Regions from separate parts of the Catenibacterium sp. RTP21428st1_D7_RTP21428_210409 genome, predicted to be linked through region 2. Evidence: riboswitches for the same ligand, from Rfam matches in the RefSeq annotation. Region 2 holds a riboswitch; each other region holds the start of a gene.

The links. A riboswitch is a leader RNA that binds a small molecule or an ion and turns the genes downstream of it on or off. The one in region 2 is predicted to bind thiamine pyrophosphate.
Region 1: another riboswitch for thiamine pyrophosphate. It lies ahead of thiC (phosphomethylpyrimidine synthase ThiC); the one in region 2 lies ahead of thiM (hydroxyethylthiazole kinase).
Region 3: another riboswitch for thiamine pyrophosphate. It lies ahead of ABUA27_RS03365 (energy-coupled thiamine transporter ThiT); the one in region 2 lies ahead of thiM (hydroxyethylthiazole kinase).

What each region holds. Positions count from the first base shown of each region.
Region 1 is NZ_JBEHVX010000008.1:213-8,587, forward strand. Features, by position in the region: gene ABUA27_RS02220 (ECF transporter S component) at 1-485, shown strand, start outside; gene ABUA27_RS02225 (flavin reductase family protein) at 509-1,069, opposite strand; gene ABUA27_RS02230 (arginase family protein) at 1,066-1,794, opposite strand; gene ABUA27_RS02235 (6-phospho-beta-glucosidase) at 1,885-3,309, opposite strand; gene ABUA27_RS02240 (hypothetical protein) at 3,606-3,764, opposite strand; TPP riboswitch at 4,061-4,170, shown strand; gene thiC (phosphomethylpyrimidine synthase ThiC) at 4,218-5,525, shown strand; gene ABUA27_RS02250 (glycoside hydrolase family 1 protein) at 5,569-7,038, opposite strand; gene ABUA27_RS02255 (hypothetical protein) at 7,756-7,950, shown strand; gene ABUA27_RS02260 (peptidoglycan recognition protein family protein) at 8,025-8,375, opposite strand, start outside.
Region 2 is NZ_JBEHVX010000024.1:9,066-24,521, forward strand. Features, by position in the region: partial or broken gene ABUA27_RS05260 (HAD family hydrolase) at 1-713, shown strand, start outside; gene ABUA27_RS05265 (phenylpyruvate tautomerase MIF-related protein) at 789-1,130, shown strand; tRNA gene ABUA27_RS05270 (tRNA-Asn) at 1,269-1,343, shown strand; tRNA gene ABUA27_RS05275 (tRNA-Glu) at 1,346-1,421, shown strand; tRNA gene ABUA27_RS05280 (tRNA-Val) at 1,427-1,502, shown strand; tRNA gene ABUA27_RS05285 (tRNA-Thr) at 1,510-1,585, shown strand; tRNA gene ABUA27_RS05290 (tRNA-Lys) at 1,591-1,666, shown strand; tRNA gene ABUA27_RS05295 (tRNA-Leu) at 1,674-1,756, shown strand; TPP riboswitch at 2,003-2,103, shown strand; gene thiM (hydroxyethylthiazole kinase) at 2,137-2,937, shown strand; gene thiD (bifunctional hydroxymethylpyrimidine kinase/phosphomethylpyrimidine kinase) at 2,924-4,342, shown strand; gene ABUA27_RS05310 (MarR family transcriptional regulator) at 4,602-5,534, shown strand; gene ABUA27_RS05315 (hypothetical protein) at 5,534-6,295, shown strand; gene ABUA27_RS05320 (MarR family winged helix-turn-helix transcriptional regulator) at 6,344-6,799, opposite strand; gene ABUA27_RS05325 (biotin--[acetyl-CoA-carboxylase] ligase) at 6,854-7,522, opposite strand; gene fabZ (3-hydroxyacyl-ACP dehydratase FabZ) at 7,522-7,950, opposite strand; gene fabF (beta-ketoacyl-ACP synthase II) at 7,937-9,187, opposite strand; gene fabG (3-oxoacyl-[acyl-carrier-protein] reductase) at 9,198-9,950, opposite strand; gene fabD (ACP S-malonyltransferase) at 9,937-10,860, opposite strand; gene ABUA27_RS05350 (NAD(P)H-dependent flavin oxidoreductase) at 10,857-11,894, opposite strand; gene ABUA27_RS05355 (nitronate monooxygenase) at 11,891-12,826, opposite strand; gene ABUA27_RS05360 (beta-ketoacyl-ACP synthase III) at 12,837-13,757, opposite strand; gene ABUA27_RS05365 (acetyl-CoA carboxylase carboxyltransferase subunit alpha) at 13,750-14,688, opposite strand; gene accD (acetyl-CoA carboxylase, carboxyltransferase subunit beta) at 14,698-15,456, opposite strand, start outside.
Region 3 is NZ_JBEHVX010000012.1:30,814-37,552, reverse strand. Features, by position in the region: gene ABUA27_RS03370 (acetate/propionate family kinase) at 130-1,320, opposite strand; TPP riboswitch at 1,420-1,521, shown strand; gene ABUA27_RS03365 (energy-coupled thiamine transporter ThiT) at 1,567-2,112, shown strand; gene ABUA27_RS03360 (flavodoxin family protein) at 2,199-2,723, opposite strand; gene ABUA27_RS03355 (AzlD domain-containing protein) at 2,749-3,054, opposite strand; gene ABUA27_RS03350 (hypothetical protein) at 3,051-3,254, opposite strand; gene ABUA27_RS03345 (hypothetical protein) at 3,291-3,815, opposite strand; gene glmS (glutamine--fructose-6-phosphate transaminase (isomerizing)) at 4,166-5,965, shown strand; gene ABUA27_RS03335 (hypothetical protein) at 6,041-6,739, shown strand, end outside.

The sequences.
Region 1 (8,375 bases), on a different contig from region 2:
CATTCCATTTAGGAAATACATTCTGTGTATTGGCTGCTTTATTATTAGGTGGTGTTCCTGGAGGAATTGCGGGAGCAGTTGGTATGGGTATTGGCGATTTACTTGATCCTACTTATGTAGTAGTCGCACCAAAGACATTTATCTTAAAGTTTAGTATTGGAGTTATTACAGGTCTAGTTGCACATAGAGTATTCAAGATCCAAAAACTAGAAGGTAAGCAGTTAGTGATTGGTGTCGTTGCTTCTACATTTGCAGGTTTATTATTTAATGTGATTGCTGAACCACTATTCTCTTATTTCTATACTTCAGTATTACTTGGTGCACCTTCTCAAGCTGCTTTAGCACTTGCATCTTGGAATGCAGTGACTACTATTACTAATGCAGTAATTGCGATTGTGATTTCTTCAGCACTTTATTTAGCTTTAGCACCTACATTTAAAAAGAATGGTTTATTAGATAAATTACATACAGTTAAAAAAGACTAATGTAAAAGGACTCATATGAGTCCTTATTTTAGTTTAAGACCATCTTTAAAAGCACGGCCAACAACCTTTCCTAAACCTACATATTGATTATTAAAGGGATCAAAAGTAATAGGTTTTACTTTTGATACATCGACTCTTCCTGTTTCATCTAAGACACGTTCATCTACAGATACATTGACAATTTCACCCTTCATTATTTCTGTATCTAAATCATAGTCCTTGAGACGACATTCTAGACATATAAGTAATTCATTGATAATAGGTGCATGTACTTTACTAGATGGCGTATAAGTAAAACCTGCTTTTTCTAGCTTATTGGGTTCCTTATGCCCTGATACAACGCCTACATAATCACACGCTACTACATGATCCTCATCTGCAATACTGACAGTAAAAGCCTGTGTTTTTAAGATATTCTGGACTGTTTTATGTCCACTAGAAAGACTCAATGAAATTTCCATTGTATCGCTAATGCCACCCCATGCTGCGTTCATTAAATCAGGATGATCATCCTTATCAAAGCTCCCAATCATATAGACAGGCTGTGGATAAGTAAGTGCACGTGCACCAAAATCTTTTCTCATTTCTTTTGTCTCCTTTTTAATATTTTCATAGCAGTTTGATAAAGTGCATCATCAGAAAGATTATTGATTCTCTCCGCTTTTATATAAGTAGGATAATCATCGATATCAGGATCATCACCACATATATCAATACCGATTACTTCACAGTTTCTTAAGAAGTGCGCTAATACATCCTCTAACATCCCCAGTGACATATCTCCTTGATTCCAGTTCGTCATGGCATATCTTTCATCTAGAACATCCTTATCTATAGAGATATAGACTGGATACTTGGTTTCAAGAGGAATAGTAGCACCTTGTTCAAGTTCTTCTATACTGAAACTTAATACTTTATTCTGTTCCGCTGATTTTAAATCATGTTTACTTGGTCCTATTAAGTATAAACGATGAAGGAAAGGGTTTTGTAAAGCTTTTTTAGCCCAATTCCCACAGCTAAGCATATCTCCTACAATAGAAGATTGCATGTCTGTATGATGATCAATCAAAACAAGATCAAAAGGTTCATGGATAAAATCAGTCATCAATTTAGTGATGTAATGATAATCACCTGAATCAATAAAATGAATACCAGAAATACCATTCTTGCTTATCATCTCTTTTAATTGTTTTTCTGCCTGCTCGTCACAGAATAAGCGTGTTCCTTCAATGTCACTACAATCATAATAAGTTAACTGTGGATAATCCCCTTTATAGGAATGAGTAAAATCAAATACATAGTTACGCATCTTTATCACCTGTTGATAATTATAGTCTTTATTTAGCACTTGTCAAATTTGACTGCTAAAAAAGAGATAGCCACAGCTATCTCTTGAGTATTATAATTCTTCACCGTTTGTTTCAATAACGTGTTTATACCAGTAAAATGATTTCTTCTTACTTCTAGAAAAGTCCCCTTCATGGTTATTATTATAGTTAACATAGATGAAACCATAACGTTTATCATATTCACCAGTAGAAGCAGATACGATATCAAATGGAGACCACATAGTATAACCTAAAAGATCAACACCATCATAAGTGACTGCATCTCTCATTGCTTCAATATGTGCCTTTAAGTAATCAATACGATACTGGTCATCTACAGTACCATCTTCTTCTTTCTTATCATAAGCACCAAAACCGTTTTCTACAATCATCATTGGAAGTTCATAACGATCATAGAACCAGTTTAAGCACCAGCGTAATCCTAATGGGTCAATCTGCCATCCCCAGTCAGAAGCCTTTAAGTATTCATTTCTTACAAAGTCTTCACTACAGTAATCAAATGTCTTTTCATTACGTCCCTGATACTTAGTTGCAAATGACATGTAATAAGAGAATCCAATGTAATCTACTTTACCTTCACTTAAGATTTTCTTATCCTCTTCAGTAATGAAATCATATCCTTTTCTTTCAAACTTCTTTAAGATATAGTTTGGATAATGTCCTCTTGCATGTACATCAGTATACCAATATTTCTGATGCATAGCACCTAAGGCATTCATCATATCTTCTGGTTTTGGAGAAGCTGGATAAACACCATTCATACCAATCATACAGCCAACCTTTAAGTCAGGATTGATTTCATGAGCTGCCTTAACTGCAAGTGCTGAAGCGACTAATTCATGATGTGCTGATAAATACATTAAATACTCAGCATCATCACCTTCTTTTAATAATACAGCACCTTCCTGGATTAAGTTATGCTGAGTCGGATCAGCCTGGTTATTGATTTCATTGAATGTCATCCAGTATTTTACTTTATGCTGATATCTTTCAAAACATACCTTTGCGAACTTCACAAACATATCAATGGCTTTACGATTTCTAAATCCTCCATATTCTTTTGCGAGTGCCCAAGGTAATTCAAAATGTGATAATGTAATGACTGGTTCAATACCATATTTTAATAATTCATCAAATACATCATCATAGAACTTTAAACCTTCCTCATTAGGTGTTTCTTCATCTCCTCTTGGGAAGATTCTTGTCCAGGCAATAGAAGTTCTAAATGCCTTGAATCCCATTTCAGCAAGTAATGCGATATCTTCCTTATAATGATGATAGAAGTCTACACCTACATGGTTTGGATAATCTTCTCCAGGAAGAACACCATCTGTTAAACGTCTAGGTGCTCCTGTTACGTTATCTCCCGCTGTTTCTACATCTGTACAGCTGATTCCTTTTCCGCCTTCCTGCCAGGCACCTTCACACTGATGAGCAGCTACTGCGCCACCCCATAAAAAGTCGTCTCTAAACATTGTCTTATCTCCTTTTCTCTTTCTAATAATTATAAATAGAAATGAAAGTAATTTCTATAATTTTCAGAAATAGAGATCAAACTTTCGTAAAAATGTTTCATCTTTACATTATCAGTTCATCAATCCAATAAATAAGTGATATTTTGTTGACAGGATAGTCACAAGATAACACGAAATACTTCTAACAAAAAAATCTATAAACCTATTAACAAGATTTATAGAGCTAATGATATCACTAATACAGTTGGCGACTTCGTCAATACATAAATACGACAAAAAAAAGAAAGTATGAGCATTTATTTATTACTTTCATCTTCCATAATATAAAACAATTTATCGTCTAATTCTTCAGTTGCATATCCTAACTCATTTGGTTCACCATTCTCATAAAATCCATATTCGAGATTCTTATCTAATACATAATTACGTATCTGGTTAAGTTCTGCCTCTTCCAACTCTCTATTTGCGTTAATATATATTCAATCACTTTCTCTTTAGAATATCCATCTTCCGGATTCAAATCTTTCATCAACAATAGTTTATTCAATAATTTGAGATCATCTTCTGGTAATTTATACATTGTTTTCCTCCATATACCAACTTTTCTCTTTATTATTTTATCATAGTTTATAATTTTGAGGATGTTTTCGTTATTACACTATTCGTTTAAAATTTCACAATAATTTTGTAACATTTTTCAATGAAAGCGTTGCATTTTATTTATATAAGATGTAATATACCACTATCAACCAAATAAAAAAAGGGGAGCTGCCGCGACGGCTGAGAAGAAATACGATCGGATTTCGACCCATAAAACCTGATACGGATAATGCCGGCGTAGGAATTTTGTTTTTTTAGGTATACATGCTCAGGTATACCTTTTTTTATTATTTAAAAGGAGAAATTGTATGAGTTACACAACACAAATGGATGCAGCAAGACAGGGTATTATTACACCTGAAATGGAAATTGTAGCTGCAAAAGAATCTATGGATGTAGAAGTGTTACGTGAACATATTGCGAAAGGACATGCTATTATTCCATGTAATAAGAATCATACTTCTATTGATCCGAGTGGTATTGGTTCAATGTTGAAGACTAAGATCAATGTGAACCTAGGTATTTCTAGAGACTGTAAAGACATGGATGTAGAAATTGAAAAAGTGAATAATGCAGTAAAGATGGGTGCTGAATCCATCATGGACTTAAGCTCTTATGGTGATACACGTACTTTTAGAAAGAGATTAACTAAAGAATGTCCTGCTATTATTGGTACAGTCCCTATTTATGATGCTGTTGTTTATTATCATAAAGCTTTAAAAGATATTACCGCAAAAGAATGGTTAGATATTGTAAGAATGCATGCAGAAGATGGTGTGGATTTCATGACTATTCATTGTGGAATCAATAGAGCTATGTATGAACGTTTTAAGAATAATAAGCGTTTAATGAATATTGTTTCTCGTGGTGGCTCTATTATGTTTGCCTGGATGGCTATGACTGGAGAAGAAAATCCATTTTATGAACATTATGATGAAGTATTAGATATCTGCCGTGAATATGATATTACTATGAGCTTAGGTGATGCATGTCGTGCTGGATGTTTGGCTGATGCAACTGATGTGGCTCAGATTGGTGAGTTAGTGACTTTAGGAGAATTAACACAGCGTGCATGGGATAAAGATGTACAGGTGATGATTGAAGGTCCTGGTCATATGCCTTTAAATCAGATTGCCGCTAATATGGAAATACAGAAGACAATCTGTAAAGGTGCACCTTTCTACGTATTAGGCCCTTTAGTTACTGATATTGCCCCTGGTTATGATCATATTACTGCTGCCATCGGTGGTGCTATTGCAGCCACTTATGGTGCATCATTCTTATGTTATGTGACTCCTGCAGAACATCTTCGTCTGCCTAATCTAGATGATGTTAAAGAAGGTATTATTGCATCTAAGATTGCAGCACATGCAGCAGATATAGCGAAGGGTATTCCTGGTGCCATGGAATTAGATAATAAAATGGCATGTGCAAGAAAGAAGCTGGACTGGGAAGAAACATTCAAGTATTCTATTGATCCAGAAAAAGCAAGACGTTATCGTGCTGAAGCAGCACCTGAAAAAGAAGATACATGTTCTATGTGTGGTAACTTCTGTGCCGTTAAGAATATGAACCGTATTCTTGATGGTGAGATTGTAAATATCTTTGATGAATAAGAAAAAAGGCGTAACTCGTATATATGAGTTACGTCTTTTTGTATTAGTCTAAATCAGCACCATTAGATTCGCAGACTTTCTTATACCAGAAGAATGAATCTTTCTTGCTTCTAGAGAAGTCCCCAGTTCCATCATCATGTCTATCTACATAGATGAAACCATAACGTTTCGCATACTGTCCAGTACCTGCAGATACTAAGTCGATTGGTCCCCAAGTTGTATAACCGATTAGTGGTACACCATCTTCGATAGCTTCATCCATTGCTTTAATATGATCTCTGAAGTAATCAATTCTATAAGTATCGTGTACAGAACCATCTTCTTCTACCTTATCGAATGCTCCAAAACCATTTTCTACAACCATTAATGGTGTATGAGGATAACGGTCATGTAGGATATTTAATGTATATCTTAATCCATCCGGGTCAATCTGCCATCCCCAGTCAGAAGCCTTTAAGTAAGGGTTCTTAGCACCTGTTGCAAGGTTACCATTTGTCTTTTCAGCATTTTCATCAACTGTTACACAGTTAGACATATAGTAAGAGAATGTATAGAAGTCAATAACACCTTCTTTAATGATCCTCTTATCTTCTTCAGTAATAAATGAAGTATCAATGCCATGATCCTTGAAATATCTGAACATATATGTTGGATATTCACCACGAACCTGTACATCACCACAGAAGTTATTCTTAAAGTTATCTTCATTAAATGCTGCAAGAATATCTTTTGGATTTGGTGTTAATGGATATAAAGTTGTATGAGCAATCATGTTACCAATCATGAAATCAGGATTGATCTTATGACCTTCTGTTACAACTAATGCACTTGCAACAAACTGATTATGTAATGCTTCAAATGTTTTCTGAGGGTTAGATTTTAATTTGTTTAGTGGAATACGTTCATCAGAGTTTACATCTTCTGGATCCATGATACCTAAACCATAAAGGTCACCTAATCCACCTTCACCCATACATGCGATATTGATTTCGTTGAATGTTAACCAGTATTTAACCTTATCCTTATAACGCTTCATACAAGTAGTTGCATACTTAACAAACATATCAATCACTCTTCTATCAGAGAAACCATTGTATTTAGTTACAATGTTCCAAGGAATTTCATAATGACATAAAGTAACTAAAGGTTCAATATTGTGTTTCTTACATTCGTCAAATACCTTGTCATAGAAAGCTAAACCTTCTTCATTAGGTGTTTCATCATCACCATTAGGGAAAATTCTACCCCAGTTAATTGATAATCTGAATACATTCCATCCCATTTCTGCAAATAAAGCAATATCTTCAGCATAATGATGATAGAAATCAATTGCTTCATGGCTTGGATAGAACGCAGTCTTATCAGTCTTTGGTAAGAATGTTCTTGGAGTATTTACATCTCCACCAAGTAACATATCTGGTACTGATAAACCTTTACCATCTTCTAAATAAGCACCTTCACACTGATTGGCAGCAACTGCGCCACCCCATAAAAATCCTTTTGGAAAACCCATTTCCTTTACCTCCGTTCATCTTTTCTGTATGTATTATATACATAATAAAAATCATTATAATTAATTTTCATCAAATGAAATAATTTTTTCACAATGTGAAACAAAAAAGCGCTTAATACCTAATAATATAAACAGTTACTGGAATGATGTTACTGATTTGTTACTAGTTGAGCACCTACATAGTGGCGCATCATATATTTATAACGCTCATTCTAACACTTATTTAACGCTCACTTATGATTCTAATTTTATGGCTTAATAAGCCATTTTTTTATTTTTGATAAGTTCTAACACTCAAAATGAGCGTTAGAAACAACAAAATTAAAACGCAAAAACTATCATTGTTTACTGATATTTTTTATATTATATTTTCATAAAAATATCAATATATATTGACATATGTATAATTTTATGATATACTATAATCAAGAAAGGAGGTAAGGAAAGTGGAAAAGAAGTTAAAAAAAATGCTTCGAATACTGGACCTATTCGAAGCGCTAGTGATTAAAATCATTTCCTTGATTGGTTGGATTTTGATTCTAATCAATTTATTCAACTAAGTAGGTTGAGAGGCTTGTCCTCTCTTCCTATCACTATTATAAAACCACTTTTCAAAGAAAACAATGAAAAAAATAATTTTAAAAGCTATCGAATTGATTGGACTTATTGCAGTATTAGTATTCTTGATTTCAAAATTATTCTAAGGGAGGTATAATCGTGTCAACTGAAGCGCAGAAGAAAGCTAGCGCAAACTATGCTAAGAAGATGACGAAATGTGTCAATCTTGCATTCAATAAAAAAACAGATGCAGACATTCTAGAAAAACTTGATCATGTCGAATCTAAAATGGGTTACATTAAAAAACTTATAAGAGATGATATTGAGAAAGCAAAAAAGGACCAGAGCAATTAAGCCCTGGTCTTTTCTTATGCTTTAAATTGTTGTGTAGTCGAGATTTAGTCGAAATTAAGTCGAAATTTACCTGGTTACATCTTAGTCCCTTTAAGAAGCCAGCTCCAAGTATTCTTCCCAACAATTCCGTCTTGTGTTAATCTTCTATTCTTCTGGAATACTTTAACGGATCTTTCTGTGCCAGCGCCAAAAATTCCATCTGTTGATAATTTAAAACCAACACTGTTCAATCTTTCTTGAATTAACTTTGTAATATTGCCCCTTGCTCCTCTTTTAACAGTGACGCATGCAGCTAAAGTCTTTGGCCCTCTTAAGCCATCAACCGCTAAACCTTTGTGATACTGCGCATTTAGTTCACTTTGTAATCTAGCAACCCAACCATCATAGCCGTTTTTATGCGTTGTGTGGCTCATTTCTGTATGAAC
Region 2 (15,456 bases):
TTTCTGATATTACTATAGAAACATTACAAAGATTACAGGCTAATAACATAAAGGTATGTATTGCGACAGGAAGACATCCTTTAAGTGTGCCTACTTTTGAAGGAGTGACATTTGATGCCATACTTTCTTTTAATGGGTCTTATTGTTTTGATAAGGAAGGACATGTTTTGTATAGTCATCCTATCCCACATAAAGATGTATTAAGAATTATAGATAATGCATCTTCTATTAATAGATCTGTCTCTCTTGCAAGTAAAGATAATAGTAAAGCCAATGGCACAGATCAAGACTTAAATGATTATTATGCATTCTCTAAACAGAAAGTAAATGTATCAGAAGACTTTGATACACTTGTGAATGAAGATATCTATCAGATCATGTGTGGTTGATATGAGAATGAATATGATGCATTAATGAAGAATGTAGAAGGTGCACAAATTACAGCATGGTGGAATAGAGCAGTGGATATTATTCCAGCAGGTGGTGGAAAGGGTAATGGTATACATAAGGTATTAGAGTATTATCATTTCAGTCCTAGTGAAGCTATTGCGTTTGGTGATGGAACAAATGATATAGAGATGTTAGAAGCAGTAGGAACAGGAGTTGCAATGGGGAATGCAACAGATAATGTGAAGGCTATTGCGGATGATATATGTTTATCTGTAGCAGAAGATGGTGTGTATCACTACTGTTTAGATCATAATTTATTATAAAAGTCATAAATATAGTAATAAATCAAAAAAAGTTGTATACTATGGTATAGCATGAATTGTAAAGGAGAATGAACTATGCCATATTTAGCATTACGAACAAACAAGACATTGACTCTTTCTCAGGAAGTTGAATTAAAAACTACTGTAGGAAAGTTAATCACAGTATTTCCTGGTGAATCAGTAGATACATTCATGATTCATATTGAAGACAATCAGCTTATTTATTTTAAAGGCCAGGAAGCGAACTGTATGATGATCACATTGTACTTAAAAGGTCATTATGCAGATGAACAGAAACAACAGTTTGTCTCTGAACTTACTAAAGCTTTAGTAAAAATTACAAAGATTCCTGCTTCAAATCAGTATGTTACTATCTCTGAATTTGAAAAATGGGGTCACGGTGGTATCTACGAATAAGATTTTGCCTAGCAAAATCTTATTTTTTTGGCTTAAAACGGCTAAACATAATAAAACTACACAAAAAAATGCATTTTTTTCAAAAAAAGGGTTGCAAAAGGCGTATCTGCATGGTAATATAAACAAGCATTCTGAAGTGCTTGAATAGCTCAGCGGTAGAGCAATCGGCTGTTAACCGATCGGTCGGGGGTTCAAATCCCTCTTCAAGCGCCAGTGGCCGGTTGGAGAAACGGTTAACTCACATGCCTTTCACGCATGCATTCACGGGTTCGAATCCCGTACCGGTCACCATATATGGAGGTTTAGCTCAGTTGGGAGAGCATCTGCCTTACAAGCAGAGGGTCAGCGGTTCGAGCCCGTTAACCTCCACCATTTTTTTGCCGACTTAGCTCAACTGGTAGAGCAACTGACTTGTAATCAGTAGGTTGGGGGTTCAAGTCCTCTAGTCGGCACCATTAGTGACTCGCTAGCTCAGATGGCAGAGCATCTGACTTTTAATCAGAGGGTCAGGGGTTCAAATCCCCTGCGAGTCACCATCTTGATGCGGGTGTGGTGAAATTGGCAGACACGCTAGACTTAGGATCTAGTGCTTCGGCGTGCAGGTTCAAGTCCTGTCACCCGCACCATTCTGAATGCAGACACCGAGTAATCGGTGTTTTTTTTATGCCTAAAAATAAAAAATCTACCAAAATGGTAGATTACATTCCATTATAGAAGAGAATTTGATGAGGGGAAGCTCATTAGTATCTCATATATTTTGGGAAGCTATAACAGAATGATGTGTATATTATAATACTCTAGAATAGAGTAGTAAATATGTATATGGTCATGAAATCCCTTGTATTTCATAACTGAATGTTTTAACATATTATTATAATTGAAATGGGAGCTAATTTGCTGAGAGTAGACATAAGTCTTGACCATGAAACCTGATTTGGATAATGCCAACGTAGGAATTTTATGAGCACCCTCTTTCAGCGTGCTCTTTTTTATGGAGGAAAAGAATATGAACTACATTAAGAAATTAAGAGAAGTAAAACCATTAGTACACAACATCACTAACTATGTAACAGTGAATGATGTAGCCAATGCGATTCTTGCAATTGGTGGCAGTCCTATTATGTCAGATGAGATCACAGAAGTGGCACAGATGACTTCTATCAGTAATGCATTAAATATTAATATTGGGACTCTCAATCAGGTGAAAATTGCTTCTATGTTTGAAGCAGGTAAGGCATCTAATGCGTGTAAACATATTACTGTATTAGATCCAGTAGGTGCAGGTGCGACTGATTTACGTACTAATACATGTAAGGATCTACTCGCTCAGATTCATTTTGATGCCATCAAAGGGAATGTTTCAGAAATCAAGACTTTAATGGCTGGTACAGGTCATACTAAAGGTGTTGATGCATCTGCAGAAGATCAGAAGAACTCACAGGATCTTATTGACGATATCAAAGCATTCGCAAAAGAACTCAATACTATTATTATTGTGACTGGTCCTATAGATTATGTCACTGACGGTAATAAGTGCTATATGATCAATAATGGATGTAAAGAAATGAGTGCTATTACTGGTACTGGATGTATGTTATCAGGTATCTTAGGCTGTTTCTTAACAGTAGAAAATAGTGTAGATAGTGCTGCGGCAGCTGTTATGTCCATGGGTATTGCGGGTGAAATTGGTGCATCTAAATTAAAAGAAGGTGAAGGTAATGCAACACTTCGTACTTATTTAATTGATGCATTATTCAATATGACTGATGAAGAACTAGAAAAGAGTGGTAAATATGAAGTTCAATAATGACATGTTGAGACTCTATGCTGTGACAGATCGTCATTGGACAGGAGAACAGACTCTATATGAGCAGGTAAGAGATGTTTTAATGGGTGGTGCAACTTGTCTTCAGCTAAGAGAAAAAGACCTAGATGAAGCCTCTTTCTATGAAGAAGCAAAGAATATTAAAGAACTATGTCGTTTATTTGATGTACCATTTATTATTAATGATAATGTTATGCTTGCTAAGGAAATAGATGCAGATGGTGTTCATGTGGGTCAGGATGATATGGCATGCGTGAAGGCAAGAGAAATACTTGGACCAGATAAGATCATTGGTGTAAGTGCACATACTATAGAAGAAGCAAGAATTGCGAAAGAACAAGGTGCAGACTATTTAGGTATAGGGGCTATTTTCCCTACATCTTCTAAAGATGATGCGGAAGTATTAGGTATCAAGCGTTTAAAAGAAATGACGGATACAGTGGATCTTCCAATGGTAGCCATTGGTGGAATCAGTTATGATAACTGCTTATTACTTAAAGATACAGGTATTGATGGTATTGCGGTTATTAGTGCTTTATTTGGTCAGAAGAATATTAAACAGGCTACTATTGATTTAAAGAAGCGTGTGGATGCACTTTATGAAACAATGCATACATGTTTAACTATTGCCGGTAGTGACTCGAGTGGTGGTGCAGGAATACAAGCAGATTTAAAGACAATGCTTGCTAATAAAGTATTTGGTATGAGCGCTATTACAGCCCTCACAGCCCAGAATACAACGGGTGTGACAGATATTATGGATGTTACTCCAGAGTTCTTAGAAAGCCAGATTCGTGCTGTATTTGATGATATCTATCCAGAAGCTGTTAAGATTGGTATGGTGTCTTCTAAAGCACTTATTCATACTATTGTAGAAATGTTGAAACATTATGATGCGAAGCATATTGTGGTAGATCCAGTCATGGTTGCGACAAGTGGCGCAAAGCTTATTAGTGATGAAGCTATCTCTACATTAAAGGAAGAATTACTTTCTATTGCTGAAGTCATTACTCCTAATATTCCAGAAACAGAAGTACTCACTGATATGGAAGTTAAGACTGTAGAAGATATGGAAATAGCAGCTAAGAAGATTTATGACACATATCATTGTGCTGTATTAGTCAAAGGTGGACATCAATTAAATGATGCCAATGACTACCTATACAATGGTGAAAAGGGTACTTGGTTTAAAGGACATAGAATAGACAACAGTAATACACATGGTACAGGATGTACTTTATCAAGTGCGATTGCATCCAACTTGGCTAAAGGCTATACACTAGAAGAATCAGTTAGACATGCTAAAGCATATCTTTCTGGTGCAATAGGTGCTATGTTAGATTTAGGTCAGGGAAGTGGTCCTATGGATCATGGCCATAATATCTAAAAGTACACAATAATTCCATAACTGCCTGGTATAATCTCTGTTAAGAGGTTAAGGGCATGAAAGAATTCAAAGCGTGGTTTATACTCATATTATTTATTTTGCTTCTTCGAGTTATATATCTATTACTTGAAGGTGGGCATATCTTATGAATATCCTCTAGATATATCATCTGGAGGATTTTTTTATTTAACTCAAAAACTTGCATATTAACATTCGCAAAGTTAAAATGAAATAAATTAAGTTAAAAGGAACCTATACAATGATTGATAATATATTTGGCCTATCTATAAGATATGAACCTTGGGATAAGAAAAGCATATTACCTCTCTATATTGTGAGTAATTATCAATTCTATACAGCTTATATAGAAAATATACGTTGTATTGTGATTATACCGATAGAAGAACTGCCAACACTTCCATCATTCAAAAAACAAATACAAAAAATTCGAGTAATTGATGATGTTCCTGTCGTATTATATAGTAAGACAATATCATTTTATAGAAGAAAGAGTCTTCTTGAGAATCACATTCCTTTCATAACAGATAAACAAACTTTTCTTCCTTTTATTGGTACATTACTTGTAAATGAAAAGGAACCAAAAAAGATTAAAGACAAGTTTGTCTATTCAACACAGTTATTATTTCTTGCTTATATGTATAATCATGAGAAGAAGGTATATGTATCAGATCTGTCAAAGAGCCTTCCATTTTCCGCAATGACCCTGTCTAGGGCAGTTAAACAATTAGAAATGACAGATTTATTTTTAGTATATAAGGATGGTGTGAATAAGGTAATAGAATCGAAATATTCTCATAAAGAATTGTTTGAGCATATTCAACACTATCTCTTAACACCAGTACGTCAAGTAGGATATATGAATCAGTTTTTGGTTACAGATTATATGGTTCTTGCAGGAGAGACCGCATTATCAGAAATGAGTATGTTGAATCCAAGCCGTTTTAGAACATATGCAGTATATGAAAAGGACTTTGATAAGACGCAGCTTATTGATGAATTGATAGACCCAGAAGTACAGGTAAAAGTAGAAATATGGGCCTATGATCCTCAATTATTTACTCATACAAATATCGCAGATAGTCTTTCTATAGTATTGTCTTTGAAAGAAAATAAAGATGAAAGAATTGAAGAAGTCTTAGAAGACATACTAGAAAAGGAACTGACAGATTAATGGTCAATGGAATTGCTAAGTTTAAAGAATACTTTAAAGGGTTCGAGAATCAATATGTTATTATTGGTGGCACGGCCTGTGATGTTATAATGGAAAATGAAGAACTCCCATTTCGAGCAACTAAGGATATAGATATTGTATTAATTGTGGAGTCTATAACAGTTGAATTTGGCAGGAAATTTTGGGAGTATATTAAAGAAGCTAAGTATTCACATTTGAATAAAAGTACAGGTAAGGCACAGTTTTATAGATTTAGTTGTCCTAAGAGTAAACAATACCCATATATGATAGAGATATTTTCAAGAAATCCAGATTATATGATTTTAGATGATGATTCTATTATTACACCCTTACCAATTGATGAAGAGGTATCAAGTTTATCTGCTATTCTTTTGAATAAAGATTATTATGACTTATTAAAAGGTGGACAGTTAATTATTGATGGCGTACCAGTTCTCAGCCCTCTATGTTTAATTGCATTTAAAGCTAAAGCGTGGTTAGATTTGACAGAACGAAAGTTATGTGGTGAACATATTGATAGTAAGAATATTAAGAAACACAAGAATGATGTATTTCGATTGGCTCAATTGGTCTCGCCTAATACAAGAATGATACTTAGCGATGAAATCAAGAAAGATATGGAGACGTTTTTATCAGTGATGGTAGATGAAAATGTGGATTTAAAAGCTATTGGTGTACAAGCAACAAATAAGGATGAATTAATTTCTCTTTTACATCAGTGGTATGGTTTAAGAAAATAAGTGTAAAAAACCCCTATAGAAGAATCACACCTTCTATAGGGGTTTATATTATTTATTAAGTTTTTTCTGGTATTCTTTTAAGTCTTCTATGACGTTCTCTATTGTATCATATACCCAGCCAATCATTTCATCAGGAATATGCTGACTATAAAGTCCAGATAAATCCCTATGGAACTGGTTATGAACCTCTAATGCCTGATATCCTTTATCAGTAATACGTAGATATGTGACACGATGATCCGCAGAAGAACGTTCTCTTGTAAGAAAACCTTTATTCACAATAGTCTTTACATTAGTAGTTAATGTTCCTACAGTTACCTTCAATGTCTTTGCAACATTTGTCATAGTAGGAAACTGCTGCTTACTTACAGCCTCTATAATATGCATTTCATTCATTGATAACTCAGGAAAAGGACTATGTTTAATATAATCTTCCTGCACTTTAATGGCGAGTTTAAAAACTGTATTAATAGAATCCATTAAATTATTCTTTTTCGCGTCCATAATTCCACTCCTTGACTCTATTCTACAATTTTATCACATATTTGAGAAGACTAATTATATACGACCTAATGATAATTCATTCAAGAGAATCGTATGTTTTTTCTTGTTTTCATCCTCTATCACAAGATGACAATTCTCATCTAGATATAAGAATTTCACTAAACCATACTCTTTATAGGGAATTGTCTTACCTCTTAAATAAGAATGACGATTCATGCCATCTAATAAAGATGCAAAAGGCATATGAAGCATATTCTTAAATGTATCAATAATATTCAACATCAGCTTTTCTTTATCTATAGGATGATTTATCACATCAGATAGAGAATAGTAAGAACCCTTACTAATATTTAACCCTATCCCAATAATAATACCCTGTAAAGTACTCTCATAAATTGTCTCTACAAGAATACCTGCAATCTTTTGATTATTTATATATATATCATTTGGCCACTTAATGAATGCATTGATCTGTTTCATTCTTAGAACTGTCACAATCGCATAAGCCATAATGGCAGACACTTTTAAAGGATCCACGTTCTGTTTCATATAATAACTAAAGAGAAGCTGTTCATTTTTTTCTGCCTCCCAGATATGATTAGAACGTCCTCGACCATGAGTTTGATAATGTGCACGGACAATTGTATCATCATCTAATTCCTGATAATGATCATGAATATACGTATTAGTAGAATCAATTTCTTCAAATTCTATATATTTCATTAGTCACCAATCGCAAAAGTGAGTTCAGCCTGTACAACAGTTTTACCATTGACTGTTGCTTTTGCTTCACCAATACCGATCTTACCTCTCATTCTTGTGAGTGTGCATTCTAATTCCATCACATCTCCAGGAATGACCTGACCTTTAAACTTACATTTATTGATTCCTGCAAAGAAGACAATCTTACCCTGATGTTCTTTCTGACTTAATATCGCAATACATCCAGTCTGTGCTAAAGCTTCTACAATCAATACACCTGGCATTACATGATGCTCAGGGAAATGCCCCATAAACTGCATTTCATTCACACTGACACACTTAATGCCTTTCGCATATTCTCCTGGCTTATAATCAGTAATACGATCTACAAGCGCAAATGGATAACGATGAGGATTAATTTTCGCAATTTCATTACTATTTAGTTCCATTGTCATACTCCTTGAATATAATACTTGCATTATGTCCACCAAAACCTAATGAATTACTCATCACATAATGAAGATCTTTCTTAACACCAACGTTTGGTACTACATTTAAATCACATTCTTCATCCTTTGCCTGATAATTTAAAGTAGGAGGAATAAAGTCATGCTTTAAGGCTAATACTGATAGTACTGCTTCAATACCTCCTGCAGCCCCTAAACAATGTCCTGTATGACCTTTAGTAGAACTTACTGCAAGCTTGTATACATGTTCCTTAAATACTGATTTAATCGCTTCAGTTTCACATAAATCATTTAAATGAGTAGAAGTACCATGCGCATTAATATAATCAATCACATCATAACTGATACCTGCATCATCTAATGCATTCTGCATTGCATAGGCACCACCTTCACCATTAGGAAGTGGGGCAGTAATATGATGGGCATCACAACTTACACCATAACCAGTCATTTCACCATAAATATGTGCGCCTCTCTTTAAGGCATGTTCTAATTCTTCAAGAATAAGAATACCTGCTCCTTCACCCATGACAAATCCATTTCTTTCTTTATCAAAAGGAATAGAAGCACGTTTAGGATCAGTGGCATCACTTAAAGCCTTCATAGAAGTAAATCCACCAATACCTAAAGGAGTTACTGAAGCTTCACATCCACCAGCAATCATGACATCCTGATATCCATCACGAATATTTCTAAAAGCATCACCAATCGCATTTGTACCCCCTGCACAGGCAGTCACTGGGCAGGTACATAACCCTTGTGCATGATAAGCAATCGCAATATGACCCGCTGCTAAGTTAGAAATAGTCATAGGAATAAAGAAAGGAGATACTCTATCAAAACCTCTCTTTTCTGCTGTCTGATAGTTCTTTTCAATAGAACCTAAACCACCAATACCACTTGATACAATCACTCCAAAACGATGAGAATCAATGTTGTTGATATCAAGACCACTATCAGTCACCGCTTCTTTAGCTGCAATCATACCCATCTGAATAAAGCGGTCCATCTTTTTCGCTTCTTTCTTATCAATATACTTTGTAACATCAAAGTCTTTGACTTCACCAGCAAGAGTGACCTTCATATCTTTTGTATCAAATAAAGAAATAGGCGCAATACCGCACTTACCTTCTTCAATAGACTTCCATGTTTCTTCCACATTATGTCCAATAGGATTTATTGTTCCTATACCTGTAACTACTACTCTACGTTTTGTCATAAGCTCCTCCTTACATAGCCATTCCACCGTCTACATGAATGGTCTGTCCTGTAATATACTTTGCATCATCACTTGCTAGGAATGCGATTGTCTTTGCAACATCTTCTACATGTCCAAGTGTTCCTAAAGGAATAGATGCCTTTAAACCAACTTTAATTTCATCGCTTAATACTTCTGTCATATCAGTTTCAATAAATCCAGGAGCTACTGCATTCACAGTGACACCTCTAGGACCTAATTCTCTTGCTAGAGACATTGTCATACCAATGACACCTGCTTTACTTGCTGCATAGTTAACCTGTCCGGCATTACCAATCACACCTACGACAGAAGATAAAGAAATAATATGACCAGACTTCTGTTTCATCATTAAGCGACTTGCCTGCTTCATACATAAATAAGTTCCCTTAAGATTTGTATTAATAACGGCATCAAAGTCTTCAGTTTTCATTCTTAAAATTAACTGGTCTCTTGTAATACCTGCATTATTCACAAGAATATCAAGATGTCCAAAGTACTTCTTGATACTCTTGAAGATCTTTTCTACATCCTCTTCATGAGAAATATCACCTTCAACACATAATACATCTCTACCAAGATCTTTAAGTTCTTTCACTAATTCTTCAGCTAATACTTTATTCTTTTCACTTGCACGATAATTTAACGCAATATCTGCACCTTGAGTTGCAAGTTCCATCACTGTCGCACGTCCAATACCTTTTAACCCTCCAGTGACAAGGGCTACCTTATTACTTAGTTTCATTTAATGCCTCCACACACTTCTGTAAAGAAGCCATATCTTCTACCTGATATGTCTTGATTTTTTTATCAATCTTACGGACAAAACCACTTAATACCTTACCAGGACCAATTTCTATCATTGTATCCACACCATTATTGATCATAGTACGAATACTATCTTCAAAATATACAGGACTCATGACTTGTTTCTCTAACATATCCTGTACACTGCAATTTTCTAATTCCTTACCAGTACAATTGAAAATCACTGGGACATTCATTTCATGGAATTTAACATTTTTAAATACTTCATGAAGTCTTGTACTTGCATCTTTTAATAACTTTGTATGGAAAGGACCGCTTGTATTTAAAGGTACAGCTCTTCTTGCACCATGATCTAATGCCTTCTGACCTGCTTCTTCTACTGCTTTCTTTTCTCCTGCAATAACTAACTGTCCAGGACAGTTATAGTTCGCAATAGAAACATACCCATCACAGCCAACACATATATTAAGTAATGGCTCACGTTCAAGTCCAAGAATAGCCATCATTGCACTCTCAACACCTTCAGCGGCCTTTTCCATTGCGAGCCCTCTTTCTCTTACAACCTGGATTGCTGTTTCAGGATTAAATACACCTGCTGCACTTAAAGCACTGTATTCACCTAAAGATAAACCACATACATAATCAGGTGTAATCCTATTCTTCTTTAAAAGAAGAGTAGCCATATTGGCAACTGCTACCATCGCAGGCTGAGTAAAACGAGTTGTACTAATAGTCTTTTCATCACTATTAAACATGATATCCTTTAAATTAAAATCTAATTTTACATTATCTAATAGGTTCTTACAGTCTTCATCATTTTCATAAAAAGACTGTCCCATACCTACATATTGTGTTCCTTGTCCTGCATAGATAAAACCGAGTTTCATACAATATCCTCCATTAATTCATCAATCAGATCACTTACATGTACAAGCTTGTCAATGCGATATCCGTTTGTGCCAGTAAATACAAGACCATTCTCACAATCACCATTCACCGCATTAATTAAAGCCTGAGTAATACAATAAGGAATAGACTTCATATCACAGCTCGCAATACATCTAAAACATCTCTTAATAGGATGTGTCTTTTCCATAAAAGGTGTCATAAAAGCACGTCCTGGCATACCAACAGGAGACTGTACAATTTTGATATCTTCCTTCTTACCGTTAATAAAATAATTCTTATACTCCATTGAAGCATCACATTCATAAGTACCAATAAAACGTGTACCCATCTGAACACCATCCGCACCAGCTTCTAACATCTCTTTAATATCTTCATTAGTATAGATGCCACCTGCGACAAACACAGGAATCGCATGATTAAATAACTCTTCAAAGCCTTTCACAACTTCCTTAACATCTTTTAGAATATCCTTTAGAGAAGCACATGTATTCTCTAATAGTTCTTCTTTCTTAAATCCAAGATGTCCACCTGCTTTATATCCTTCAATCACAATAAAGTCAGCTGTACGATTATACTGACGTTTCCACTTGTTTAATATCAAACGTGCTGCCTTACCAGAAGATACAATAGGTGCAATGGCTGTTTTTTCATCCACGTATTCAGGAAGCTTTAATGGTAAACCAGCTCCAGAAATAATCGCATCTACGCCACTTTTTACAGCTTGTCTCACATGCTGTTCATAATCACTTAAGGCAACCATGACATTGACTGCAACCATACCGTTATTATTTGAAATCTCTTTAGCACGTTTGATTTCTTCATCAATCGCTTCTAGATTTGCTTTCTTTGTATCTTTAAGAAAAGAAGGCTTCTTAAAACCAATCTGAGCTGTAGAAATAACACCCATAGCTCCTTTTTTAGCCACATTTCCAGCTAAAGAACTTAAGGAAACACCAACACCCATTCCTCCCTGAATTAGAGGGAGAGATAAAGAATGTGATCCTATTTTCATAGATGAACCTCCATCACACGTTTCTTTTCTTCTTCATATTCTTTAAATAAACCTTCAATGATGTCTTTAAGACTTCTTTCTTCATGCACCATGCCAGCTACCTGACCACTCATTAAAGAACCGGTTTCTACATCACCTTCAAATACAGCACGTTTTAAAGAACCTAATGTATACTTTTCTAGTTCCATCATTTCGGTTCCTTCTTTTTCCTTCTTAATATAAGTACGTGCCATCTTATTCTTTAAGATACGTACAGGAGTTCCAGCAATACGTCCAGTTACTGTTGTATCAGTATCTTTTGCCTTAATAATCGCATTCTTATAGTTCTGGTGAATAGGACATTCTGTACTTGCAAGAAGAATAGTACCAACCTGTACACCATCAGCACCAAGTGCAACTGCTGCAAGAAGCTGTTTACCACTCGCAACCCCGCCTGCAACAATCACAGGAATATTCACTGCAGCCTTGACCTGTGGTGCTAAAGCCATAGTAGTCAATTCTCCCACATGACCACCAGATTCAGTTCCTTCTGCAATAACGGCATCCACACCTGCTTTTTCCATACGTTTCGCAAGGGCAACACTAGGGACTACAGGCATCACAATAATACCTGCTTCTTTCCATTTCTTAATATAAATACCTGGATTACCAGCACCTGTTGTAACAACAGGAACCTTTTCTTCCACCACAATATCAGCCATTTCTCCTGCTTGAGGATGTAATAACATCAAATTAACACCAAAAGGTTTATCAGTAAGTTTCTTTGCCTCACGGATATTTTCTCTTAACATCTCAGGAGACATACCACCTCCTGCAATAAGTCCTAAACCACCTGCATTAGACACAGCTGCCGCAAAAGCGCCTGTCGCAATATTAGCCATACCACCCTGAATAAGAGGGTATTTAATCTTTAATGTTTCATTTAACCACATAGTCTTCTCCTTACCACTCTATCAGATTGGCACCATAAGTCAGTCCTGCACCAAAACCAACACAGAGTATCTTCATACCTCTTTTTAATAACTTCTTTTCATTCATCTCTCCAAGTACAAGAGGAATACTTGCAGCAGATGTATTACCATATTCATCGACATTCAGATAAAACTTATCTGATGTTACTTTCATTTTCTTATAGACATGACGAATAATTCTTTCATTCGCCTGATGCACCACAAAGTAATCAATATCATCTTTAGTAAGTGATGCTTTCTCTAATACTTTCTCTATACACATAGGAAGAACTCTTGTCGCAAACTTAAATACTTCTTTACCTTCCATATGTAAATAATCATTCTTTAAACCATAAAGCACTTCTTCATTGCCTTCTGATCCTTGATAATCACAAAATAATTTCTTTTCTTTCTCTATGACAACAGCACCAGCCCCATCACCAAACAAGATGCATGTTGTACGATCTTTCCAATCAATGAGATTTGAAAGCTGTTCAGCACCAATAATTAAGGCATAACGCTTATCACTTGTATAAAGTAATGAACGTGCCACTGATAATGCATAGACAAACCCACTGCATGCCCCGTTTAAATCAAACGCAAATACATCATTATTTAAACCTAAACGTTCCTGTAAGAGACAGGCAATAGAAGGGGTATTATAGGGAGAAGACATTGTTGCCACAATAATGATTCCAATATCTTCTTTGTTGATGTTGTTTAATGCCTTTAAAGATGCCTTATAAGCCATATCTATAAGTGTTTCATCTTTACATATATGACGTTTCTTGATACCAGTGCGGGGATAAATCCATTCATCACTCGTATCAACTATCTTTGATAGATCATCATTAGTCAGTACATTCTCAGGTACATAATATCCTGTATCGATGACAGAAATACCTTTATCCATTCTTCCATTCTCCAATCTTACGATATCTGTTATATCTCTTACGTATTAAAGTATTTACATCCATTGGGACTAGAATATCTAACTGTTCTCTAATCACCTTACGTATATTTTTATAGACAGCGACAGGATTTGTAGTCATACCACCTAGAGGTTCCTTGATGATTTCATCAATAATCCCATAATGATATAAATCTTCTGCTGTCATCTTCATCACTTCACATGCTTCTTCAATACGTTCTCCCTTCACATCTTTCCAAAGAATAGATGCAAAACCTTCAGGAGATAAAACAGAATAAACCGCATTTTCTAACATGGCTAAGTGATCACCAATACTTAGGGCTAAAGCACCACCGCTTCCCCCTTCACCAGTAATAATCACAATAATAGGGACCTTTAAATCACTCATCATCATCAGACTCTGACCAATTGCTTCACCAATACCATTCTCTTCAGAACTAATACCAGGATAAGCACCTGGTGTATCAATAAAAGTAATAATAGGACGATGGAACTTCTCTGCCTGTTTCATTAAACGCATCCCTTTACGATACCCTTCAGGACTTGCCATGCCAAACTGACACTTTAAATTTTCATCAATACTTCTTCCTTTTTGATGTCCAATAATTGTGACTGGCATGTTATTAAACATTCCAATACCACCGACAATGGCCTGATCATCCTTGAAATAACGATCGCCACGCATTTCTACAAACTCATCAAACACATGATCAATAAACTCATGTATATGAGAACGTTCAGGTTTTCTCGCAAGATAAACACGATCATATGCACAAAGATGTGAATATGTCTCTTTCTTATAATCATTGATTGTTTCTTCAATCTTACTGGAATCTATTTCTCTATCATTCTTAATGACTGCAAGCTTCTTTTCTAGCTCTGCAATCTTTTCTTCCTTTTCCTTTAAAGACATAATTCCTCCTTATGCATGCATACGTAATAATAAAGCCAATGTGTCACGCATCTTCTCACGTTTCACAATCATATCTACAAAGCCATGATCTTCTAAGAATTCAGCACGCTGGAATCCAACAGGTAGCTTTGTCTTCATAGTACTTTCAATAACTCTAGGTCCTGCAAAACCGACTAAAGCTTCTGGTTCTGCAATATTAATATCACCAAGCATTGCGAATGATGCAGTAACACCACCTGTTGTAGGGTGCGTTAAATAAGAAATATAAAGAAGTCCAGCATCTAAATGACGTTTTAATGCAGCACATGTTTTACCCATCTGCATTAAAGAGAAGATGCCTTCCTGCATTCTTGCACCACCACTTGATGTAAAAACAATCAAAGGTAATTTCTTTCTTGTTGCCATTTCAATTGCACGTGTAATCTTTTCGCCAGCCACACTACCCATAGAAGCCATCATAAAACGGTGATCCATCACAACGACAATCGTACGCATATGATCAATACGACCACCCGCGACAACAACGCCATCATGTAATCCTGTCTTATATTCATACTTCTCAAGTTTTTCTTCATAACCAGGGAATCCTAATGGATTTCCTGATTTCATAGAAGTGTAGTATTCCTTATATTTGCCATGATCAAATAACGCATCTAGACGTGCATAAGCATCAATGAAGAGATGATGACCACACTGTGGACATACCTGTAAATGATTCTTTAAATCAAGTGTACGAATTGTACTATTACAATTAGGACATGCCTGATA
Region 3 (6,739 bases), on a different contig from region 2:
ATCATAGCAAAAAACAGGTGAAATGTACATAAACCTCACCTGTTTTTTCCTAAATAAAGCCTTTTTAAGTTATTGTTTTGTTTTTGTATTAAAAAAATGAGCATCGCCTTAAAGCGATGCTCACTTATTTTATAAGTTTAATAATTCTTTTGTATCTCTTGCAATCACTAATTCTTCATCAGTTGGTACTACGAATACCTTGATCTTAGATTCAGGTGCAGAAATTAATCTTTCACCATGACCTTCTACATTAGCCTTATCATCTAATACGATGCCTAATGCTTCTTTTATTAGATTAATAATTGCTTCTCTTGCGATAAAGCTGTTTTCACCAATACCTGCTGTGAATGAAATTGCATCAACATGTCCAAGTTCTACAAAATAAGAACCAATATAATCAGCAACACGTTTTCTAAACATGTTAAAAGCTAATTCGGCTCTTTGGTTACCAGCATCTTTTGCATCAATGATATCTCTCATATCACCAGACACTCCAGATACACCTAATAAACCAGATTCCTTATTCAACATCTTGAATACAGTCTTCATATCATATCCAAGATTTTCAATTAAGTGGTCTACAACAGATGCATCAATATCACCAGAACGAGTTGCCATCATGACACCAGCAAGAGGTGTAAGACCCATTGAAGTATCAATAGATTTACCATCCTTTACAGCACAAAGTGAAGCACCTGCACCTAAATGACATACAATAATATTAGCATGCTCAGGGTTGCCTAATAATTCCTGAGTACGCTTTGATACATAGTAATGAGAAGTACCATGTGCACCATATTTTCTAACTTTGTTTTCTTCATAGAACTTATATGGGATTGGATAAACTGCATTTTCAGGCTTAATAGAGTGATGGAATGCTGTATCGAATACTACAACAGCACCTGCAGTAGGAATAGCTTCCTTAAATGCTTTGATACCAATAATATGTGCAGGGTTATGAAGTGGTGCAAGTGGTGATAATTCATCAATCTTAGCGATCACATCATCATCTACAACACAAGACCCATCAAAATAAGGACCACCTTGTACAACACGATGACCAATACCCTTGATTTCATCTAAATGTTCAACAATCTTCTTTTCAATTAATGTATCAAGTAATACTTGTACTGCTTCCTTGTGAGTAGGAACTGCAAAGACCTTCTTATCTTTAGTACCATTATACTTGATAGTGAAGATTGAATCTTCCATACCGATTCTTTCAATAATACCAGAAGTGATAACACTTTCAGTATTCATTTCAAATAACTGGAACTTCAATGAAGAACTTCCACAGTTAACTGCTAAAACTTTTGACATGCTTATATCCTCCTAAACACCCCTATTATAATCAGAAACCCCTAACATTTCTACTATAAATTTAGATTACGTGACAAAAAGAATGTTCTGTAATATAATCATTACTGCCAGGGGCGCATTTATTGCTGAGATAGGTGAAAGCCTTGTCCCTTAGCATCTGATCTGGGTAATACCAGCGTAGAGAGGCCGTACTTTTTTAGTGACTTCTTTGCGTCATCTTAGTCATTAGAAAGGGGAGATTTATAAATGAATAAGAAGACATTATCCACTAGAGCAATTGCTTATGTTGCGTTATTTATCGCTATGCAGTTAGTTCTAGAAGTACTATTTAAGGTGATTCCAGGACAGCCACAGGGTGGTTCTATTACTTTAAGTTTATTACCAATCGTACTTGCAAGCTATTTAATGGGTGCACAGTATGGAATTATTGTCGGTGTTGGTGCCACTGCTATGCAGTTTGTATTAGGTCTTGCTTTATATTATGGACCTTGGTCTGTTGTATTAGACTATCTTGTACCATTATCAGCACTTGGTATTGCAGGCTTTATTCCTAATTTTAAATCAGGCAAGACTGAAGTTTATACAGGTATTTTTGTAGGAATGATTCTTAAGTTCATTTCACATTTATTATCTGGTGCTGTATTATTTGCAAGCTATGCACCTAAGAACATGAACCCTTGGGTTTATTCATTCTTATACAACATTGGTTATAATGTAGGTACACTTATTTTAACTTATGTAGTATTTGCACTTATTTATCCAAAACTTCAGAAAGCATTTAAGGCTATTTAACAGTGGGAAACCACTGTTTTTTTCAATTAAAAAAGAACGTATAGTTTCTATACGTCCCTTCAGCAAACGGGAATTTGGTGTGTGCTTTATAAATTTTTTCCGATCCACTCAAGTTCGTTCATGGAATCCTTATTTTTTTCAAGTTCATCTCTGGCTGTTGCGTAATATGATTTTTTGAAAAGCATATCCCATGAAAGATATTTTGCCATACAGTCAAACTGCTTATCAATCAGCTCATACTGGATACTGCCTACGGGAGAACCACCTACAACAATTGTACCAACTTTTTTGTTTTTTAACTGCAATCCACGGCAGTAGCACTTATCAATGATAAGTTTCAATTGTGCTGACACTCCCCACCAATAAACTGGTGTAGCAAAAAGAATCATATCTGCGACAGCAATTTTATCAATTGCAGAATTTGTATCATCCTTATCGACGCATCCCTTAGAGCATTGACAGACACCACATCCCTTGCATGGTGCAATGTTGAGTTTGTCAGGTTCAATGATTTCAATTTTATTCTTTTCTGATGCTCCTTTTATAAATGCATTGATTGCTGCCAGCGTATTTCCTTTTCTGGCACTTCCATTAATGATTACAATTTTCATGCGTATATCCTCCAACTTCCGATTTTTAAATCGGAAACTGCACAATATAAGATGCAAGTATGGCTGCAACAGCCACAAATACAAGTCCTTTTCCCTTATAACTAAAAAATACTGCAACTAGAATACCTGCACATGATTCTACTAAGTTTGGTGTAGAGTTAAAGACACCTGGAAAAGTCAAAGCTCCTAATACTGCATAAGGCAAATAATAAAGAGCTGAATTAATAAACTTAGATGTAATCTTCTTTCTAAAGAAAGTAAGTGGTAGAAAACGAGGCAGATAAGTAAAGAGTGCCATCACCAAGACAGCTAGTATCTGATATCTTGTCATGCTTCATCCTCCCTTGGAAATAACCAGGCTCCCATACATGTCGCAATGAGTGTTGCACTAATAAGACGTACACCAGTACTCATGACATTAAATAATGGCACATAAGTAAAGGGTGTATGAACTCCAATAGAAAAGGCAACAGGGAAGTATCCTAATGCGATTGGAATACTTTTCTTCATTCCTTTCATTATTTCATTCATGTTTCATCACCACGAGTATCATAGCACAAATAGAACTTAAAATAAGTGTTCTATTATGAATTTTCTAATTTCTTCTTGATCATCACAGACGTTATAGAATGGTTTACGACAATCCAGTCTTTGAATATCTACTGTACGTAAATCAGTTAACTGCATTCTAGAATGCGTAATCATCCCATGGTCATCTAGGACTGTTAAGTCCTTTTCAAAGTGTGGATTGACTGGTGATGATTCTTTTTTTATGGATGTACAAGGTATAATTAACATCTTATAGCCTAAATCTTTTACAACATAACACCAATGCCCATCCATGAGTTCCTTAGCAAATCCCCTACCGATATTAAAATAAGCCATCTGATGTTCTTTTGGACGCTTATGGACGTGATAATAAGTATCCGATGGTGAACCATCCTTTACAAGTGAACAATAGAAATAAGATAACTGACTTGTTTGATGTAATAAAGAACGTGAATATTTCTCTGCATCATATAAGCCACTCTCATCTAACTTCTTTAAGTATTTCTTCATTTCTTCAATATTTCCTTCTAGATCTTCTTTCATATAAAAATCCCCTCCTACTTATATATATACTTTTAATTTTTTTATATTTCTCCCTAATTTATATATAAAATTATATATAGTTTTCATATTTTTAAAATGTCAACATTGTTGATTGATTTATCACATATCAAGCATATAATAGACACAGTTAAGATAAAGTGATATTAAAAATAGCGCCAGGACTTGTATAAGTTGACGAGGACTAGATTAATCGAACTATTCGGCGGATGGTCTAGAGGCATAGTACTGCCTAAGCGATGAACAAAAACATTGAGTGATCAATGAACAGATTTCATCAGGTACTCCTTTGTTTTAACGTTTTTATTCCACAAAACAAGGAGGACAAGATTATGTGTGGTATTACAGCTTATTGTGGCAATGGTGAAGCCCTACCTTTCTTAATGCAGGGACTCGCAAAATTAGAATATAGAGGATATGACTCTGCAGGTGTAACAGTATTAAATAATGTACTTACAACTGTAAAATGTAAAGGTCGTTTAAAGAACCTTGAAGAAAAGTTAAAGGATCACGAGATGACTGGTCATGTAGGTATTGGTCATACAAGATGGGCAACTCATGGTGTCCCTTCTAACTTAAATTCACATCCTCATACAAATCCAAGTAACACTATTTCTATTGTACACAATGGCATTATTGAAAACTATAGAGAATTAAAGGATATTTTGTTAGAAAAGGGTTATTCATTCCAAAGTGAAACAGATTCAGAAGTTGTTGTTATGTGTTTAGACTATTTCTATGAAGGAGATCTTCTAGAAGCAGTAAAGAAAACATTAAACTGTATTGATGGAAGTTATGCTTTATGTATTGTTTCTACAGAACACCCTGATGAAGTTGTTGTTGCGAAAAAGGCAAGTCCATTAGTTATTGGACATACTGAAGATGCAAGTGTGGCAGCGAGTGATATTCCAGCTTTACTTGCTTATACTAAAGATGTTTATTTCTTAGATGACTTAGAAATGGCTGTATTAAAGAAAGACAGCATTACTTTCTATAATAAAGATGGTAAAGAAATCACTAAAGAAATGACTACTATTCCTTATGATATGGAAGCGGCTCAGAAGAATGGTTTTGATACATATATGTTAAAGGAAATCAATGAACAGCCTCATGTTATTCAAGAAACTTTAAGAGGTCGTATCTTTGAACATTCAATCGTATTAGATGAATTAAAAGATGTTGATTTCAATAAGTTTAATAAGGTTTATTATGTTGCATGTGGTACTGCTTATCATGCAGGATTATGTGGAGCATCTATTCTTGAACGTGCAACACGTTTACCAGTTCTTACTCAGGTAGCAAGTGAATTCCGTTATAATGATCCAATCATTGATGAAAAGACATTATGTATCTTTGTATCACAGTCTGGTGAAACAGCTGATACTCTTGCTGCATTAAAACTTGCTAATGAAAAAGGATGTACAACTATTGCTGTGACTAACGTCTTAGGTTCTACAATTTCTAGAGAGGCACAGCATACACTTTATACTTGTGCAGGACCTGAAATTGCAGTTGCATCTACTAAAGCTTATACAACTCAGTTAGTATTACTTACTTTAATCGCATTATATATTGCAGATAAAAGAGGAGATACTGTAGATACTGATTTAATGGAACAGTTAAATAACCTTCCAGAATATGTATCTAAGTTAATTGATGATGAAGCAATCTTCGAAAACTACGCAAAAGCATTGAAAGATAAACATGACTGCTACTTTATTGGTAGAAGTTTAGATTATGCAAGTGTATTAGAAGGTGCTTTAAAGCTTAAGGAAGTTTCTTATGTACATGCTGACGCTTATATTGCTGGTGAATTAAAGCATGGGCCTATTGCCTTAATTGAACCAGGTACTGTAGTAATTGCAGTAGCCACTCAGCCTCATGTTGCAGCTAAGACTATTTCTAATATTCAAGAAACAATCGCAAGAGGTGCTGAGGTCATCCTATTTACTGTAGAAGGACAGGAAGTCAGTGGTGTAGAAAACATCTATTACTTACCAAATATCAATCCTTTATTACAGAGTGTACTTGTAGCTATCCCATTACAGCTCATTGCATATCATACAGCATGTATTAAGGGTTGTGATGTAGATAAACCTCGTAACCTTGCTAAATCAGTGACTGTAGAATAACGAACGGAGAACTCCGTTCGTTTTTTCTTCACATCAATAATAAAAAAATGTATAATATCTCGTAGGGGTGATAATGTGGAAGAATCAAAAGTAAAAGATTTAACGGCTTATAAGAACCGTTTCGAAGAGGATGCCTCTTCATTCAGCGAATTCCAGGCACGTGATTTCGTTAAAGAATTAAAGAATCAGGGTAAGACTGATGAAGCTATTGAAGTAGGAAGAACATTCCTTGAAATGGCACCAGAATTAAAAGGATATATCAATTATTTTGGCTATGCTCTTTATAATAAGTATATCAACATCGATGATGAAGAAATTTCTAAGAACGAAAGTTTATTCTATGGTATCTTAGAAGAAATTGCTAAATATTGTAAGCAGGAGAGATATTCTCCACTTGAAGCTGCAGTCAATAAGGCTATTAAACATGTATTAAAGGCTGATCCAGTAGACTATAAGAAGTTATCTGAATTATTAGACTACTTAGATGCACCTACTCTAGAAGATAAACCATTTGTAAATAAAGATGGTAAAGAATTCGAAAGTAAGAAAGAGAAATGGTATCGTATGAAAGTACGTGCATTATATGAACTTGAATCATATAGAGCATGTGTTGAAACTGCGAACATTGCTTTCACTTATAACTTAAAGTGGCATTATAACAACCTTAATTGGGTTAAATATTATCGTGCAAGCTCTCTAGTTGAACTTGGACGTTATGAAGAAGCTGAAAATGAATTCATCGCTTTACAGGGTCATTTCAATGCAGTAGATTCA